2 regions of the Exiguobacterium sp. E17S genome follow, and region 1 is predicted to be linked to the other one. Evidence: riboswitches for the same ligand, from Rfam matches in the RefSeq annotation. Region 1 holds a riboswitch; the other holds the start of a gene.
What was found. Region 1 has a riboswitch for FMN ahead of AC3B4V_RS07355 (ECF transporter S component). Riboswitches for the same ligand answer to the same signal wherever they lie in the genome.

Region 1 (9,785 bases):
GTTGCTTGAACAAGCAAATGAATTCGATCCGACATACGTGCTCGGTGAGACCGTCATCGCTTACGAACGGATGGATGACGGAATCATCCGCCTCGTCACGAATAAAGGCGAGCATTATACGAAGACCGTCATCTTGACGGCAGGAAACGGCTCGTTCGCCGCGCGTCCACTCGGAGTGGCAGATGCAGAACGCTTCGAAGAAACGAACTTACACTATTTCGTCAACGACATGGAACGCTTCAAGGATCGCCAAGTCGTCTTACTTGGTGGCGGTGACTCTGCAGTTGACTGGTCATTGATGCTTGAGCCGATCGCAAAATCCGTCACGCTCGTCCACCGTCGTGATAAGTTCCGTGCCCATGAACATTCGGTCGAACTGTTACACGATTCGTCCGTCAACGTCATGACGCCGTATACACTTGAATCGGTCACAGGTGAGACTCACATCGAGACGCTGACGTTCAAACATGCTGAAAGTGGTGAAGTCGTCGTCGTCGCTGCGGACGATGTCGTCTGTAACTTCGGCTTCGTCTCGTCACTCGGACCGCTCAAAGAATGGGAAGTCGAATTCGAACGCAATTCGATTCGTGTCAATTCGAAGATGGAGACTGCGATTCCAGGCGTCTTCGCTTGTGGTGATATCGCGACTTACGAAGGACGCGTCAAACTGATCGCAACGGGCTTTGGTGAAGCACCGATCGCCGTTAACCAAGCGAAGCTTCTTGTTGATCCATCTGCTCGTCACCCGCAACACTCGACGAGTCTGTTCGAAAAAGTAACGAATCATTCTTGAGATACCTGAATGGCTGAAAACAAATAAGAGGTCGAATTCCGGATGAGATATCGGAGTCCGACCTCTTATTTAGATGGAATCACATCTAGGACGTGAACAAACATCTTCGACTCCTACAGGAAAAGGAAGCACGATGTATGCTTCCGTCAGGGATAGGTAAGACCCGACAGATCACATGGAATGGGAACTGGCGCGGCTTACCTCCCGCCTGAGGAAAGCGAAGATGTTGAAAACGTCCGATTTCATATAGATGATCTTTTAACAGGTATCCGGTAAACCCGTTGCACGAGTTCCACCCCACCTCGCTCAATCATCGATTCTTCGAAGACCTGACCACCGAATCGCTCGTAAAACTGGCACGCTGGATTATCTCGCAAGACAGAAACCTGCATCGTCTCATATTCCGCTAAGTCCTCAGCGATGCGTTGAAACAAAGCTTTTCCGAGTCCTTGTCCTTGCGACGCTTGCAAGACATAAATCGCATACAACTCCCCTTCACGCGCATCACTTCGATTCGCTCCACCTTGCGCAAAGCCAACGACTTCTTCTCCTGACACGGCAACATACACGCGCTGATCAACTAATGTCTGTTCCCATTGTTTCGTCCGTTTCGCATGCGACAGCTGTGCTAAATACGGATCTGGAATGATACCTTGATACGTCTCCCGCCAGGCATCAATATGAACGCGGGCGATGGCTGACGCATCTTCAAGACGTGCTTCACGAATCCTCATAACGGGATGATGAAGCGACGTGTCTCGCGTCCATTACGAACAGTCGGCTCGATTTCTTGTCCACCGTTCGCCAAGATGACACGGCGAGATGCTAGATTATCAACGCCACACGTCAACAGCACTTGATCGAGTCCACGTTGCCGTGCTTCTTCTAGCGCTAAACGGAGCCCGGTCGTCGCATATCCTTTCTGACGCTCGGATGGTCGGATGCCGTATCCGATGTGTCCGCCGTACAACTTCAAGTTCTCCGTCAAGTCATGCCGGAAGTTCAGCGCACCGACGATTCGTTGCCCGTCGACCATCCAGTACGTCGAATGGGTGACAAGACCCGGTCTGACTGTTGTCTCCATTTCCTTAAGTTCCGCAAAATAAGCGCCGAGCGGTTCATATGTGTCTCCGACTGCTTCCGGCACGATCGTTTCGCCCGACTCTCGCCAGTCTTCTAAAAAGGCGCGATACTCTGTCTCCCACGCAAGAGTTGGTTTTATCAACTGCATCATTGGTGATTGCGCACCTCCTCTTCAATCAAACGATCGAGCCAGTCATCGACATGTTGGAATAGATAGCCGGCTTGTTTCGCAGCTGTCGTATCCATATAGAAATCGCGTTCTGGCGCAAGCGGCGATTCATCTTCTCCTTTTGCAACGAGTTGACTCGTCGTTCCCGCAACGCGGTCGATCTTATCCACTAGGTCTTGAATTGATAAGACACCGTCACTTGCAGCGTTGATTGGTCCGGTCAGTTCCGAACGACCACACCACTCAAGAAAGGCAGCGGCTTCATAACTTGAGATATACCCCATCTTCGCGTATGTGTTTTCGGCAACGATCGGACGACCGTCAAGCGCCCGCTTGATATGAAAGACGAGTCGCTCCGTATAGTCATCTGGTCCGAGGACGACCGGAAAACGGACCGCAACGACTGGGAACGTCGCCCGTTGGAAGAAATAACTCTCCGCTTGGCGCTTCCCTTCGCCATATCCATGTTCCTTCTCAAGCTCATATTTCCCGGGAAACGGATTGTAGGCACGCTCCGTGATATTCGCACCACCGTCTTCATAGACAGACATCGTCGACGTCAACACGTAGCGCCCGACTTTCCCTTCAAACGCGTCGATCGCAAGCTTGGCTTGATACGGCGTGAAGCAAATGTTGTCATAGATGACATCCCAGTGCTGTTGGCTTAAGTCCTTCATCGTACTACTTGACGTCCGGTCTCCTTTGAAAAATGTCAAGCCCTTCGCGACTGGTGGCGTATGCTCGCCGCGTGTGACGATTGTCACGTCATCCCCCGAATCGGCTAAGCGAATTGCAAGCCGGCGTCCGAAATAGCGCGTTCCCCCGAAGATCAATACTTTTCTCATCCTGAAGCCCTCCCTGTTCGTAGTAGCATTCACTCTCTTAATATTTCGAGTCAACGGAACAGGTCTCCTGTATGCGGACAATAAAAAAATCGTGGACGATGTCCACGATTGGATTCATTAACAGCCACCCGGTGTCCCAGCATTCGTTGCCGTCCGGAACGAAGTCCCGCAACCGCATGTTGCGATGGCATTCGGATTCGTGATCGTGAATCCGCCGCCGAGCATCGACTGCTTATAATCGATTTCCAGTCCTTTGACGACCGGATAATCTTTTTCGTCCACGATGACGGTCACGCCGTGCTGTTCGAAAACGAGATCCGTTTCTTTCTGTTGGTCGAATCCCATTCCGTACGACAGACCACTACATCCACCACCTTGGACGAGCATCCGAAGATTCCGTTCATCTGCTGGTGCCTGCGCCATCATGTCCTGGACTTGTAGCGCTGCTGCCTCCGTTAAATGGATCATGTCATCACCTTCCTTTTCTTTAGTATACGCAACTTCTGAGCGAATCGAAACCTAGTTGCTTGAAACTATCTTGAATTCGTTGTATAAATGGTATGTACAACAAAATAATCGTTCCATCTTCAGGGCAGGGTGAAATTCCCGACCGGCGGTAAACAACTCTTCTTGAGTTGAAGCCCGCGAGCGAATAGGGCGCTATTTGCTGATTCTGTGTAATTCAGGAGCCGACAGTACAGTCTGGATGGGAGAAGATGGCGGCATGAGTTTGAATTTGATCGATTTTTGCAACAATCGATTAGGTTTATTTAATGCGGACTTCTCCCCTGTTGATCTCATCAATAGGGGTTTCTTTATGGACGCAGTCATGCCAATACTTCATCGAGAGGAACGAGCAAAAGGAGACAATACTCGTATGAAACGCACACAAAAAATGGTCACTCTGTCAATGTTAGGATCAATCTCGTTTGTTCTTATGCTTATCAATTTTCCACTGCCGTTCTTACCGAACTATCTGAAGATTGACTTCAGTGATGTTCCTGCTCTCGTCGCAGCGATCATGTTCTCACCGGTCGCAGGTGTCATCGTCGAAGCATTGAAGAACGTGCTATACTACATCTTCCGCGGAAGTGGTGTTCCGGTCGGAGAATTCGCGAACTTCGCTGCTGGTGTCGCATTCGTGCTTCCTGTCAGCTGGTTCTACCACAAAAAGAAATCAACACAAGGTCTCGCAACTGGTCTCGTCGCTGGTACGATCACGATGGCACTCGGTCTTGCGATTCTCAACTATATCTTGATCCTTCCAGCGTATGCATGGTTCCTTGGTATGGACTACATGGCGGATCCAGCTGTCAAATGGACAGCGATCACAGCTGGTATCTTACCGTTTAACGTCATCAAGGCGTTGTTCATCTCGGCACTCTTCATTCCGTTGTTCTTGAAACTACGACCATGGATGATGCGCCGTCAACAATCTGCCTGATCCGAAAAGCTGCGCCCGCTGACGGACACGAATCCCCTCGTTCAGACGAACGAGGGGTTTTTTTTGGCTGTTCGTGCTCACAGCTCATTCTCTTCGATTTTTAGGTAAATCTTTTCAAGCAACTCTTCCGGCGTCTCGCCTACGACCGTCTCACCATCAACGAGACAAAAATGATCAAGCGAACAAATGCCGCAATAGCCGAGACAACCGTATTCGACGACGTCGACGTTAGGGTCACGTTCGAGTTGCTCCATGACGACCTGTGTACCAGCCGCTAAGTTACTGATACAAAATTCAATAATCGGATTCACTTTTTTTCCTCCTTCAAGCAGGAAACGACCTGCCTCATGTCGTATTATACAAGGTCAGACTGATTTAGGGGAACTAAGGGGGATTTTACGTTATGAAGCAATTGGTCGTACTCGGCGGAGGATATGGTGGAATGCGGATTTGTGAGCGATTCAAGGACGAGGAAGTTGCCGTCACGCTCGTCGACCGTCTACCGTACCACGCACTCAAAACGGAATATTACGCACTCGCAGCAGGTACATTATCAGATCGAGATGTCCGGATTGAATTTCCGGAGGGGAAACATCTTACTTATAAATATGGACATGTCATTAAAATCTCACCAGAGACGAATACGGTCCACCTGCAGGACGGATCAGAATTATTCTATGATGACTTGATCATCGCCCTCGGTTGCGAGGATAAATACCACAACATTCCGGGTGCTCAAGAGTTTACATATAGCATCCAGACACTTGAAGAATCGCGCAAGACACAGCAAGCGATCTGTGGTTTGTCACCGGGGTCCGTCGTCTCGATCGTCGGTGCTGGTCTATCTGGTGTCGAACTTGCCAGTGAACTGCATGAGAGCCGGAAAGATTTAACGATTCGTCTGTTCGACCGCGGTCCATCCGTCTTGTCATTCTTATCCGATAAAGTCTCGTCTTACGTCCAGGAATGGTTCGAGGAGCATGACGTTGAGGTCATCAACAATTCGAACGTCACGCTCGTCACGGCGGACGACGTGCGAAACGGCGACGATACGTACCCGTCGGACTTGACGATTTGGACGGCAGGTACGCAGCCGGTCAAGGTCGTTCGTGATCTCGGCTTTGCTGCAGACAGTGGCGGTCGGATCAAATTGACGGAACATCACCATGTACCAGAATACGATAACGTCTTCGTCATCGGCGATTGTGCCAGCTTGCCGTATGCACCAAGCGGTCAACTCGCAGAACATCAGGCAGAACAAGTCGTCGATGTCTTGCAAGCGAAATGGCAAGGGAAAAAATTGCCGAAACTGCCAGAAATCAAATTGCGCGGGATGCTCGGATCGCTCGGGAAATCAGATGGTTTTGGGATCGTCATGGGCAAGCAAGCGCTGACGGGGAAAGTCCCACGTCTCTTAAAGTCCGGTGTCTTATGGAAACACAAAAAGATTAAATGAACAAAAGAGGTGTCCCGATCTTTGGGATACCTCTTTGTCGTTCACCCCGTCTGACTTAACTTTGCATCAATCGCTGCCGTGATCGTCTTCAGCTTGACGTACCCCTCGTCAATCATCTCATCATCAAGCACGATCAGTGGATAAAAATAGACATCCTCTTTCAAGGCTTCCGTCCATTGATCCGCTGTTGCTGTCTCGAAATCGACATAGCGTAGCGTCATCGCTTGCTCATATTTCTGTCCGAGGACAGCTTGTAGCCAACTGAACGTCTCTTCCGAGCTGGGTGCCCCGACACAACTCGGACAAGTGACCGCTGTTCCATAAACCGTGATTTCCATCTTGAAGTCCCCCTTTTCAATTCTCTCCTCTTTAGTATACAAGTTTTCCAGATTGAGAACATTTTTCAACCCTGTTACAATGAAACTATACGAAAGGATGTGTTTACGCATGGAAATGTTTGATCAAGTGAATGAAGTTCTTGAAAAATTGCGTCCGTTCCTTCTTCGTGATGGAGGAGACGTTGAACTCGTAGATGTAGAAGACGGAATCGTAAAACTCCGTTTGATGGGAGCTTGTGGTAGCTGCCCAAGTTCAACGATCACATTGAAGGCCGGTATCGAACGTGCCCTTCTTGAAGAAGTCGCTGGCGTCGTTGAAGTCGAACAAGTCTTCTAATACATGAAATCCCGAACGAATTCTCGTTCGGGATTTTTTGATTCATAGAATCCATTCGGCTAACGTATCGACCATGTATGTCGGTTGACGATCCTGACCTTGAATGAAGACGGGTGTGTGGACGCCAGAATTGACGTGCATCGTCCGGATGCCTCCATTGATTCCGAATAGGATATCCGTATGGTAGTTATCCCCGACCATGATGACGTCTTCTTTTGACAGACCAATCATCTCCGTTGCGATATCGACCATGACCGGTTCCGGTTTGCCGATGAAGAACGGTTCCTTCTCCGTCGTCACGCGCAGGACGGACGTCAAGGCACCGTTTCCTGGTAAGAATCCACGTTCTGTCGGAATGGCGATGTCTCCGTTCGTCGAGATGAAACGAGCACCGGCACGAATCGCGAGGGCACCGACAGCGAGTTTTTCATACGTGATCTGACGGTCGAGACCGATGACGACGTAATCTGCCGCTTCCGTTGCGACGACGTCTAACCCTTCCCGTTCAAGCGCATCAATCAGTCCTGTCTCACCAATCGCATAGACGCGCGCTTTCGGTGATAGATCAGCGATATAACGACCAGTCGCCATCGCACTCGTCAAGACGTGTTTCGCATCGGAATGAACACCCATCCCGCGTAATTTCTCCGCCACGGCTTCTGCCGTCATCGACGCATTATTCGTCACGAACAAATACGGAATGCCTTCTGCTTGCAGACGATTGACGAAATCGACCGCTTCTTTTACCGGTTCCGTTCCGTTATACATCGTTCCATCTAAATCAAATAAATAGCCTTTTGCCTTCATCCTGACTCACTCCTCGTTTGGTAAAAATGCAGACACCGGTCCGAGTTCTGTCTCGATATACCGGCGAATCGCTTCCGGGAAACGACGTAGTTCTGCTTCCTCTGTCTCAAGTACCGCCCGAATCTCCGCCATACTCGACTGTGTGAATGACCGGACGATCAACGTACGTAACGCAACGAGCTTCTTCAGACTCGTCGCGAGCGGTCCATCGATGACCTTCTCATCTTCTAAAATGAGAATGATATCTTCATAACTTCCCGGATCCCGCATGATGAATCCATCAATCATACTGTTTCCGATGTCGATGACACTCTCGATGACTAAAAAACCGATCCGTTCCATAGCCAGTGCCGTCGTCACCGGATCCCCCGTAACTTCCTTACTTTGTCGAAGTGCCGTCTCATAACAGACGACCGTCTCTTCGATTTTTTGACGATTGACGAAATACATCTTCATTCCCCCTCACATCCTCCATTTTATCGTTATCCGGCAATCCTGAAAAGCAGAAAGGTCATTTGCATCACATTCCCCAATGTGTTATCCTCAATTTAGATTTTCGCTGAAAATAGTATGTCACATTGGTGACGTGGAGGTTATATACATGGAACGGGAACTCGCACTGGAAATCGTACGCGCTACGGAAGCAGCAGCACTAGCTTCTGCTCAATGGATTGGTCGCGGTAAGAAAAATGAAGCGGATGATGCAGCAACGACTGCGATGCGCGAAGTCTTGAACACGGTCAACATGAACGGAACGGTCGTCATCGGTGAAGGCGAACTCGACGAAGCACCGATGCTCTTCATCGGCGAACGTGTCGGAACAGCAAACGGTCCAATCGTTGACATCGCCGTCGACCCTCTCGAAGGTACGAATATCGTCGCCAAAGGTCTCGGTAATGCGATGGTCGTCATCGCCGTCGCCGATCAAGGTGCCCTGCTCCACGCACCGGATATGTATATGGATAAATTAACAGTTGGACCGAACTTAAAAGGGCACGTCTCGCTCGACGATCCACTTGAAGTCATCATTGAAAAAGCAGCTCAATACAACAATAAACGGATTGAAGACGTCACTGTCATCATGCAGGATCGCCCACGTCACGATCACTTCCGCGAAGCCGCGATGCGGATGGGCGCACGGGTTCGTCTATTTGAAGACGGCGACGTCTCGGCTGGAATCGCACCACTCTCTCCTGCGACAGGAATCGATATCTTCATCGGTACAGGCGGTGCTCCTGAAGGTGTCATCACGGCTGCTGCCGTTAAAGCAATGGGCGGCGACATGCAGGCACGCTTACATCCGATGAACGAGGAAGAAACTGCTCGTGTCATCCGGATGGGACTTGAAGATCCGCTTCAACTCTTGACGCTTGATGACCTTATTAAAAGCGACGACTGTATCTTTGCCGCGACAGGCGTCACGACGGGCGAAATGCTCGATGGCGTTAAGTTCTTGACGGATGATATCGTTGAGACGACATCCCTTGTCATGCGTTCAAAGACACGGACGATTCGAAAAGTCATCGCCGAGCATAGCTTATCGCGTAAACCATACTTGCAAAAAGTCCCCCAAACCCTTTAATCTGAAACAGATGTTAGGGAAATGAGGGAAGCTGAATGATGGAAGAACGTGATTTTTTATATGATGATGTCGAACAAACGAAGACACGCTTCGTCAGTTGGATTGGAGAAGCCAGTCGGTTTGATCTCGCCATCACCCACTCGGAGCATTTTTACGGTAAGATTCTCGTCTTGAATCTCTTATCGAATCGCTATGCGATCATCGGTGCGGACGATTTTGATGAACCTGGCTACATCGCGACGGCGTTTGACGTCGAAGACGATGCGGCAACGGAACTCGAGATGTATCTGCGCGCTTATATCGGTCTATGAAAAAAGCCTTCGTCCGCGGACGAAGGCTTTTTCTTATAAGAGACGATCGTTTCGTTCATTTAGTGTGTTCGGTCCGCTGAAGACGTTCGTATTGTCTGACTCGTCATGGGCACGACGCTCTGAATGCTGATCCGCTTCATCACCGACGAGTAATACGAATTGACCGCTTTCGACCGCATGATTCGCACGATCGACGTCTTCCTTCGTCAAGCCACTTCCGTGGATGGCGTCTCCATGAGAGACCGTATCATCTTTTTTGAAGATGCTTTTGATTTCCTGCCAGAGATTGCGATGATCTTCCTGCGACAGACGCGTCGATGTCTGTTGGTTGTTCAAATCCGCCAATTCCTCGATTTGTTCGAGATCGTATTTGTCGTGCGCTAAAACTTTTAAATCAGTCGAGACGACACCGGCAACACGGAGATCGTGCACGGCACTGACGACTTCTGGTACGGATGAGTAAATTCCAACGATTCGCATGGATAGTTCCCCCTATAGGTACATGATACTTATAGTAATAGCCGAATTCCGTCCACTAGAAACGCTTTTCTGTATGACAGTTTGATTACTCGCTTTCTGTCTTCTCTGGTGCAGGTGCGAACTTCCGTTTCAACTTCAAC
Region 2 (9,785 bases), on a different contig from region 1:
TCGATCGCAGCGCTTGACGGTGTCGACCTGACAATCGAAAAAGGCGAAATCTTTGGTGTCATCGGCTTTAGCGGTGCCGGAAAAAGTTCACTGCTCCGCTGTGTCAATCTATTAGAACGACCGACGTCAGGAACGGTGACGGTCGATGGAGAAGATTTAACGCAACTGTCTCCGAAAAAATTGCGCCAAGCAAAACAACGGATCGGGATGATTTTTCAGCACTTCAATCTATTGAATGCGAACACGGTCTTTACGAATGTCGCGAAACCACTCGTTCTCGCAGGCGTCAAGAAAGACGAAATTCGCCGCCGGGTGACGGAGTTACTCGAATTCGTCGATCTCGCGGACAAGGCGGATCATTATCCGGATCAATTGTCGGGTGGGCAGAAACAGCGCGTTGGTATCGCCCGGGCACTCGCGACGCAACCTTCCGTCCTCTTGTGTGACGAAGCGACGTCAGCGCTTGATCCCCAGACGACACATCATATTCTCCAGTTATTAAAACGTATCAATGCGGAGTACGGGATCACGATTCTCTTGATCACCCACGAGATGGGCGTCATTCGGGAAATTTGCGACCGCGTCGCTGTCATTGAAGCTGGGAAACTGATCGAGTCAGGAACGGTCTTTGATGTCTTTTCAAACCCGCAGACCGAGACAGCACAGAACTTCGTCCGCTCCGTCATGCACGACGAGATTCCAGCATCGATTCGCCAGTTGATCGAGTCCCGGAATGCGAATCCGATCTATAAGATTCATTTCCTCGGACATCACACCGGGCAGCCACTCTTATCGCAAGTTGCGAAACGCTTTGACGTCGATGTCAACATCTTGCACGGTAGCATCACGGAGTTGCAGGATACGCCGTTCGGCACCTTACTCGTCGAGTTGATTGGTGAGCCGACTGAAGTGAAACGAGCGTTACACTACATCAATCAGGCACAGGTGACGGTCGAGGAGGTACTTGCTCATGCTAGTTAATTACAGTGATATCTGGACAGCATTTTTGCAGACGATGACGATGGTATCCGTTTCGCTCTTATTCTCGACCTTGATCGGCTTACCACTCGGTATCCTGCTTGTCGTCACGCGAAAAGGAGCATTGCTTGAAAATGTCCCGCTGTTCACGTTCTTCAACAGTATCGTCAATATTTTCCGTTCGATTCCGTTCATCATCTTACTCGTCGCGATCATCCCGTTGACGCGCTTGATCGTTCAGACATCGATCGGAACAGAAGCCGCAATCGTCCCGCTCGTCTTTTACGCTGCACCATACATGGCGCGTCTGATCGAGAGTTCTTTACTCGAAGTCGATAAAGGCGTTCTTGAAGCAGCAGAAGCGATGGGCGCGACACCGTTTCAAACGATTTTCCGCTTCCTCCTACCGGAAGCACTCGGTTCACTCATCCTTAACTTAACGATCGCGACGATCGGCTTGATCGGGGCGTCAGCGATGGCAGGTGCGATTGGAGGCGGTGGTCTCGGTGACTTAGCGATCACCTATGGCTATCAACGATTCGACACGAAAGTCATGATCATCACGGTCGGGATTCTCGTCATCTTAGTCCAAGGCTTACAGACGACAGGCAACATCGTCGCACGAAAAATTAGAAGACATTAATCAAGGGAGCGATTCAGCCATGAAAAAAACAGTAGCAATTGGAGCAACACTCACGACGATTTTATTTGCCGGGTGCGCAGCATCAGGAGAAGACGAAAAGACGATCAAGCTCGGTGTCAGCGGTTCAGACACACAAGTTTGGGACTATGTCGCGAAAAAAGCAGAAAAGGAGGGCATCAAAATCGAGCTCGTCAAGTTCTCCGATTATGTCCAGCCGAACATGGCACTGGCTGAGGGCGAGATCGACGCCAATGCCTTCCAGACGATTTCCTACTTCAACGCTTTCAAGAAAGAACATAATTTGAAGCTATCGCCGATTGCGACGACTGTTATCGCACCGATGGGGATTTACTCGGATAAATACAAGGACGTCAAAGACATTCCAACTGGCGGAAAAATCGCTGTTCCGAACGAAGCGACGAACATGGGACGCGCCCTCTTGTTACTGCAAGAAGCAGGTCTGATCAAGCTACCGGACGACTTCGATGGCAACGGTTCGGTCGATAAGATCGTCGAGAATCCGAAAAAGCTAAAAATCGTTCCGATCGTCGCCGGGCAAACGCCACGCGTCTTACCGGACGTCGCGGCATCAATCATCAACAATGGCATTGCCGTTGACGCTGGCTTCAACCCGATCAAGGACTCGATCGTCCATGAGAACGAGACAGCAAAACCATACATCAACATCATCGCGACACGGACGGAAGACAAGAACAAAAAAGAACTGAAAAAAATCGCATCGCTGTATCAACAAAAAGATGTCGCGGCCTTCATCAAAAAAGAATATAAAGGCAGTACGATCCCGACGTTCGTTCCACTGAGCGATATCGGCGAATAATTTCAAAAGGAGAGTGGACAGTATGACGACACCAGTACGCACGACATGGGTAGAGACGATTGAACAGGACATCGAACAAAAACGGGAATCGTATCTTGAGACAAGTCATCGGATTCATGCAACGCCGGAAATCGGGAACGAGGAATTCTTTGCTTCGCGGCTCCATGCGGAGCGTCTAACAGCGGAAGGTTTTACAGTAGAACTCGGCGTCGCGGGGCACGATACCGCGTTCTTCGCGAAGAAATCGAGCGACCGACCAGGCGCAACGATTGCCTTTCTTGCTGAATACGATGCGTTGCCGGGTATTGGTCACGCGTGCGGTCATAATATCATCGGCACGACGAGCGTCGCAGCGGCGATCGCGCTCAGTAAAGTGCTCGATGAAGTCGGCGGGAGTGTCGTTGTCCTTGGAACACCAGCCGAGGAAGGTGGACCGAACGGTAGTGCGAAAGGCAGTTTCGTCAAACATCAGTTGTTGGAAGGGATCGATGCGGCCTTGATGGTCCATCCGTCGGGACAAACACGGATCACGGGTTCTTCCCTTGCGGTCGATCCGCTCGACTTTGCCTTTACGGGTCGTCCGGCACACGCAGCGGCGTCACCAGAGGAAGGCATCAACGCCCTTGACGCTGTCATTCAACTCTTCAATGGAATCAATGCGTTACGTCAGCAATTACCGGACGATGTCCGGATTCACGGAATCATCACGCATGGAGGTGATGCGCCGAACATCATCCCGGAATACGCAAAAGCACGTTTCTTCATCCGGGCGACGACACGGGAACGATTGAATGCCGTCACGGAAAAAGTCAAAGCCGTCGCCCAAGGCGCGGCACTCGCGACTGGGGCGACACTTGACGTCATCGCCTTCCAAAATGAAGTCGATAACCTCGTCTTCAACCGGACGTTCGACCGTCTGTTCCAAGAAGAAGCAGAATCGCTTGGTGAAAAGGTCCACTTAGACGAACGACCGGGTCTTGGTTCGACGGATGCCGGTAACATCAGTCAAGTCATTCCGACGATCCATCCGTATATCAAGATAGGTCCGGACGATCTCGTCGCGCATACGGAAGCATTCAAAGAAGCGGCTCGTTCAGAAGCTGGAGATGAAGCATTGATCACGGGGGCGAAAATCCTCGCTCGGACAGCGCTTCGCGTCCTCGCTGATGAACGGACGCGCGGGGCGATCGCTCAAGAATTCCACGACCGGAAGAACGGATATTTATAAGCGGAAAACGACGACTGGATGCACTGCTATCAGGTGCTCCGGTCGTTTTTGAGATGCAGTCGATCACGAATTGGTGATGAGTGACAGAACTGGAGCGAAATCAAAAAAGAGACAAGACAGAAGCATTTGCGCTTTGTTTTCTTGAAAAAGATATGCTAGGCTAAAATTGTATAACTCAATAATCCAGTTCTTCGGGGTAGGGTGAAAATCCCAACCGGCGGTGATGCGATCGATTGATCGACGAGCCCGCGACCTGTGATGTACGCATCATGGCTGACTTGGTGAGATTCCAGGGCCGACGGTAAAGTCCGGATGGGAGAAGAACGAAACGACACGATTCAAGCCGTTTTCTGAAAAAATGTTTTCAGGAGATGGTCTCTTTCTGCATGAAAAAATGCTGGGAGCGAACCGTGTATTTCGTGAACCCTTCTATACAGACGCCCCTTTTTCAAGGGGCGTCTTTTTTCATTTGAAAGGAGTGAACGCGATGTCACAGATGATGAGTTATGCCATGCAATTAGCACAAATGTTACACGGACAAACAAGTCCGAATCCAAGTGTCGGCTGTGTCATCGTCAAACAAGGACGCATCATCGGCTTCGGTGCGCACCGGTTTGCCGGTGGTCCGCACGCAGAAGTCGAAGCCTTACGGATGGCAGGAGAAGCCGCCCGCGGTGCCGATCTTTACGTGACGCTCGAGCCATGCAATCATCATGGCAAGACGCCACCATGCACGGAAGCGATTCTACAAGCAGGAATCAAACGAGTCTTCGTCGCAACGGAGGACAAACATGCGATCGTCGCTGGTTCCGGAATCAAACGGCTACAGGACACGGGAATCGAAGTCGAGGTCGGCCTGTTACGCCATGAGGCAGAAGCTCTCTACACGGAATTCTGGAAGACGATCGAACGAAAACGCCCGACCGTGACCGTCAAGATCGCTCAGACGATGAACGGGATCGCGGCGACAGGTGAACAGCGCTGGATCACGTCAGAAGAAGCACGCGCGAATGGTCGCGCCCTGCGTGGACGCCATGATGCGATCCTCGTCGGCAGTGAGACGGTCCTCGTCGATGATCCGGCACTGACTTTACGCGCGGCGTCAGGTATCGAACCGATTCGGGTAATCGTCGATCGCCGTGGTCGGGTCCCGGAGACGGCGCAAGTTTTCCGCGATGGTAAAAATCCAACCTACTGGCTGACGAGTGTTCCTCGGATCAGTCACGATCAGGTGACGGTGCTCGTCGGTGAGTATGAGACGCCGGAAGCGATTTTAAAACGCTTATACGAACAAGACATTCGCAGTGTTTTGATCGAAGGTGGACCGACGATTCAAGCCGCTTTCCTTGAGGCAGATCTCGTTGACCGAATCGAAGTCTACCAAGCCCCATCGATTTTTGAAGGCGATGCGTGGAATAGTCAACACGATATCGAAGATCGTTTTCAAATCGACCAGGTTGAGACGGTTGGACCGGATCTCCATCTGACGTACATCCGAAAGGAGGAGACAACATGTTCACCGGATTGATTGAAGAAGTCGGAACCTTAAAACGAAAGATCCCGCGACCGAACGGGTTAGCGCTTGAAATTGAGGCGCACCGGGTACTCGAAGGAACGAAGATCGGAGATAGCATCGCCGTCGATGGGATTTGTTTGACGGTCACGTCGATGAGTCCGACCGGTTTCACGGCAGATGCCGTCCATGACACGATTCGGTCAACAGCCCTCGGCACGTACCGCGTCGGAAGCCCATTGCAACTCGAACGGGCGATGCCGGCAGACGGTCGCTTCGGCGGCCATTTCGTCAGTGGACATATCGACGGAACAGCTCGGCTGATCAGTCGGCGACCGGATGGAGAAGCGATGGTCTATACGTTTGATGTCGGATCGTGGCAAAAGTATTGTATTCCGAAAGGCTCGATCGCAATCAACGGTACGAGCCTGACGTTGCAAGGCGTCACGCCGGAAACGATCTCGATTTCATTGATTCCGCACTCACGTCAAGTGACGACGTTTGATCGATTGGCAAGCGGCGCAGTCGTCAATATCGAGTGTGACATGATGGCGAAACATCTCTATCATTTCACGCAGCATGAGAAGCAGACGGACTGGGCAGCATTCTTAGGAGGCGACATGTAATGAACGGATTCGACTTGATTGAAGACGCAATAGAAGATTTGAAAAAAGGACGACCGATCATCGTCTGTGATGACGAGGATCGTGAGAATGAAGGCGATCTCGTCATGCTCGCAGAACACGCGACAGCAGAAAACATCAACTTCATGATCACATACGGAAAAGGACTCGTCTGTGTACCAGTCAGTCCGCGGATCGCACAGCGACTCGAACTTGCTCCGATGACAGCGAATAATACAGATCCGCATGGAACGGCATTTACGCTCAGCATCGATCATGAAGAAGCAAAGACCGGCATCAGTGCTGAGGAACGGTCGCTAACGATTCAGCGGATGCTGACGGATGGACCGGAACGTTTCAAACGACCGGGTCACATCTTCCCATTGATCGCCAAAGAGGGCGGTGTCCGGGAGCGACGTGGACATACGGAAGCGGGTGTCGATCTTGCCCGTCTTGCCGGTAGCGATGAGATCGCCGTCATCTGTGAAATCATTAAGGAAGACGGCACGATGGCACGGGTCGATGATCTACTTCTCTATAAGGAAGAACATGATTTAAAACTGATTACGATCGAAGCACTCGTCGCGTATCTTGAGCGACCGTTGAAGCGGGAGGCGGAAGTGTTGCTTCCGACGACGTTCGGAGCCTTTCGAATGATTGGCTATACGACGCCAGACGATAAAGAACATGTCGCTGTCTTATCCGGTGAAGCGCACGACGGGATGCTCGTCCGTCTACACTCGGAATGCCTGACAGGGGACGTCTTCGGTTCGAAGCGTTGCGATTGTGGACCGCAACTCGATGCGGCACTCGAGCGGATTGAACAAGAAGGGGGAGCCGTCTTGTATTTACGTCAGGAAGGACGCGGCATCGGTCTGATGGCGAAGTTAAAAGCGTACGAGTTACAGGAACAAGGACTCGATACGGTCGAAGCGAACCATGCACTCGGTTATCCGACTGACATGCGTGATTATACGGTCGCAGCGAACATGTTGCGTGATCTCGGCGTGACGAAGATCCGCTTGATGACGAACAACCCGGATAAACAACAGGTGCTCGAACAAGAAGGCATCGAAGTCATCGAACGTGTACCCCATCAAGTACCGGTTGAACCTGAAAATCAGCGTTATCTGAAAACAAAACAAACGAAACTCGGGCACTGGCTCGATATCCAAGGAGGACACACATTATGATCTACGAAGGTTTCTTAACAGGAGAAGGACTACGCGTCGCAATCGTCGCTGCACGTTTTAACGAATTGATCACTTCAAAACTCGTCGGAGGAGCAAACGACGCTTTCCGTCGTCACGGTGTCGCAGCGGATGCTGTCGATACGGCGTGGGTCCCGGGAGCATTCGAAATTCCACTCGTCGCGGAAAAATTAGCGAAAAGCGGCAAGTATGACGCAGTCATCACGCTGGGTGCTGTCATCCGCGGGGCGACGTCGCACTATGACTATGTCTGTAACGAAGTCGCGAAAGGTGTCGCGAGTGCGTCGCGCGACACAGGTGTACCGATCATCTTTGGTGTCCTGACGACGGATTCAATCGAGCAAGCAGTCGAACGTGCTGGTACGAAAGCTGGAAACAAAGGCTATGAAGCTGCGGTTTCTGCGATTGAGATGGCGAATCTTTTACGGACGATCTAACGAACCAGAAACAGGCTGATGGAAGCTTCCATCAGCCTGTTTTTTTGCGGGAATCTCACGAACACTGAACCAAATTTCAAAAAAAGAATAGTAGATTTGAAATTTGAGGGTTCGTTTTGAAGTATAACGGTAATGGTCTACTAAAGAAACTTTGAAACATTTTCCAATGTTTTTCGTAAATCAGGGTAACGCGTATAAAGGAGGAAATGAATATGAAGAAAACAAGGTGGGTAGCAGCCGGGATTGTCGCAGCATCCATTGGACTTGCCGGATGCCAAGATGGACAGACGGATTCAGGTAGTGGTAGCGGATCGGGTTCGACGAAGTCGGGGGAACTCTCGAACACAGAGCTATTAAAGAAAGCGACAGCCGCTCAAGAGGACATCAAATCGTTCCATATGGAAGGAACGGTCAGCTCTAAAGCAGGTGAGATGGCGATGGATCAGAAAGTTTCAGCTGACATCATTCAAAAGCCGCTCGCGATGAAGCAGACGATGACGATGAAGAATCCTGAAGACGGGAAAGACGTGACGATCGAAAGTTACATCGTTGACGATAAAATGTATCTCTCACAAAACGGACAATGGATTGTTCAAGATGTTTCGGAGCTAGGCGAAATGGTCGAAGCGATGGAATCATCGGCATCAACGGAACAAAACCTACAGCTCCTAAAGAAATACAAAGATAATTGGACAGCGAAAAAAGAGGGCGACGTCTATCAGATCGACGTTAAGCTGAGTGGTGACGATCTGAAAGCCTTCATGAAGGATTCACTCGAACAGACAGGACAGATGGCACAGATGAAAGACGCGATGGATAGCATCGATTATAAAAAGATGAACTACAAAATGACATATGACGCGAAGACGTTCTATCCGAAGTCTCTCGACATGGACATGGTGTTTGCGATTGAAAAAGAGACCGAATTCAATATGAAGAATGAGTCGACGTTCTCGAAATTCAATGAGATCGACGAGATCACATTACCGGCGGAAGCAAAAGACGCACAACCGCTCACAGGTGCAGGACAATAAGTAATAAAAAACAAGCCCCTCTCTTCTAATCTGAAGACGAGGGGCTTGTCGTTTAGACTTGGAACTGGCGTAAGACCTCTTTTAGTGCCTCTGCCTGCTGTTGACTGACGGAAGTCTGGTCATGGACATCCCGGAACGCTTGGACGGAATGATTGATTTGTTCTGACATCGATTGTGTGCCTTGTGCCCCATCATTGACGGTGACGGCAACATCGTGGATGACACCGAGCATGTTTGCTGTCAGTTCCTGGAGTTGACCGGCTTGAACGGCGAAGTGTTCCGCTGCATCGCCGAATAATTGTGCATCATTTCGATACTGGACGGAGGCATCCTCAAACAAATCATAGTCTTTGGCGACCTTTGTATCAATGAAAGAGAGCATCTCGCCGGACGCAGCGTTCAAGTGTTCAACGGACTCGATGACAGAAATCGAGACATCTTGGATTTGTTCGACGGTATCCCGACTACTTTCGGCAAGTTTGCGAATTTCATCGGCGACGACAGCGAATCCGCGACCGACTTCACCAGCGCGTGCTGCTTCAATCGAAGCATTAAGGGATAAGAGATTCGTTTGCGCCGCAATCGAAAGAATCGCGTCCGATAAGACGGAAATTTCTTTAACGGCCTTCGCACGTGCCATCGCATCCTCGAGTTTACTTTTTGTTTCAGCGAGAATGTGATTCGCGGTCTGTTTCGCTTCTGTTGCAACGACTTGAAGTGATTCAGCACGCCCACCGACTTCTTGCGCCCGTTTTCCGTTCGCTTCTGCACTAGAGACGATATCATGAATCGTTGCTTCCATATCGACAGCAGACGAGTTCATCTCTTCGGCAGAGGCGGCTGTCTCCTGCATACCGGCTGATAAGTTTTCGATCGTATGGGAAGTCGACGCCATATCCTGATCGAGTTCGCTGATTCGACCGGAGACGTGACGTGAGGTCGATACGACGTGGGTTGCTGTATCATCGACTTGAATGATGATCGTCCGTAAGTGGGCGATGAATTGATTCATCGACTGGGCGATTTGTCCGATTTCATCATCACGCACGACGTCGAGTTGAGCCGTCAAGTCGCCGCCTTGTGTTGCCAGTTCATGCGTTTTCGCCTGCAGTTGACGGAGTGGACCGAAGATCGAGCGTAAAATCAAGACGGTGAAGATGACACCGAGTAATCCGACGACACCGATGATCGTGAAGAGAAGGATATGAGCTGTATTGGCAGAACTTGTGATGGCATCACCATTTATTTTCGCTTGTTGATTATTGTATTTCACGATTTTC

Region 2: another riboswitch for FMN. It lies ahead of ribD (bifunctional diaminohydroxyphosphoribosylaminopyrimidine deaminase/5-amino-6-(5-phosphoribosylamino)uracil reductase RibD); the one in region 1 lies ahead of AC3B4V_RS07355 (ECF transporter S component).

What each region holds. Positions count from the first base shown of each region.
Region 1 covers NZ_JBYLRU010000001.1:1,423,192-1,432,976, forward strand. Annotated here, with positions in the region: gene AC3B4V_RS07330 (NAD(P)/FAD-dependent oxidoreductase) at 1-793, shown strand, start outside; gene AC3B4V_RS07335 (GNAT family N-acetyltransferase) at 1,036-1,527, opposite strand; gene AC3B4V_RS07340 (GNAT family N-acetyltransferase) at 1,524-2,027, opposite strand; gene AC3B4V_RS07345 (NAD-dependent epimerase/dehydratase family protein) at 2,024-2,890, opposite strand; gene AC3B4V_RS07350 (HesB/IscA family protein) at 3,008-3,358, opposite strand; FMN riboswitch at 3,470-3,612, shown strand; gene AC3B4V_RS07355 (ECF transporter S component) at 3,768-4,334, shown strand; gene AC3B4V_RS07360 (YuzB family protein) at 4,412-4,645, opposite strand; gene AC3B4V_RS07365 (NAD(P)/FAD-dependent oxidoreductase) at 4,738-5,790, shown strand; gene AC3B4V_RS07370 (DUF1462 family protein) at 5,832-6,128, opposite strand; gene AC3B4V_RS07375 (NifU family protein) at 6,238-6,465, shown strand; gene AC3B4V_RS07380 (TIGR01457 family HAD-type hydrolase) at 6,508-7,272, opposite strand; gene AC3B4V_RS07385 (DUF86 domain-containing protein) at 7,279-7,722, opposite strand; gene glpX (class II fructose-bisphosphatase) at 7,874-8,854, shown strand; gene AC3B4V_RS07395 (DUF3055 domain-containing protein) at 8,890-9,165, shown strand; gene AC3B4V_RS07400 (general stress protein) at 9,199-9,645, opposite strand; gene AC3B4V_RS07405 (YutD family protein) at 9,731-9,785, opposite strand, start outside.
Region 2 covers NZ_JBYLRU010000006.1:71,113-80,897, forward strand. Annotated here, with positions in the region: gene AC3B4V_RS14730 (methionine ABC transporter ATP-binding protein) at 1-981, shown strand, start outside; gene AC3B4V_RS14735 (methionine ABC transporter permease) at 971-1,621, shown strand; gene AC3B4V_RS14740 (MetQ/NlpA family ABC transporter substrate-binding protein) at 1,641-2,459, shown strand; gene AC3B4V_RS14745 (M20 family metallopeptidase) at 2,482-3,687, shown strand; FMN riboswitch at 3,871-4,015, shown strand; gene ribD (bifunctional diaminohydroxyphosphoribosylaminopyrimidine deaminase/5-amino-6-(5-phosphoribosylamino)uracil reductase RibD) at 4,175-5,215, shown strand; gene ribE (riboflavin synthase) at 5,200-5,826, shown strand; gene ribA (GTP cyclohydrolase II) at 5,826-7,016, shown strand; gene ribH (6,7-dimethyl-8-ribityllumazine synthase) at 7,013-7,471, shown strand; gene AC3B4V_RS14770 (DUF6612 family protein) at 7,684-8,505, shown strand; gene AC3B4V_RS14775 (methyl-accepting chemotaxis protein) at 8,558-9,785, opposite strand, start outside.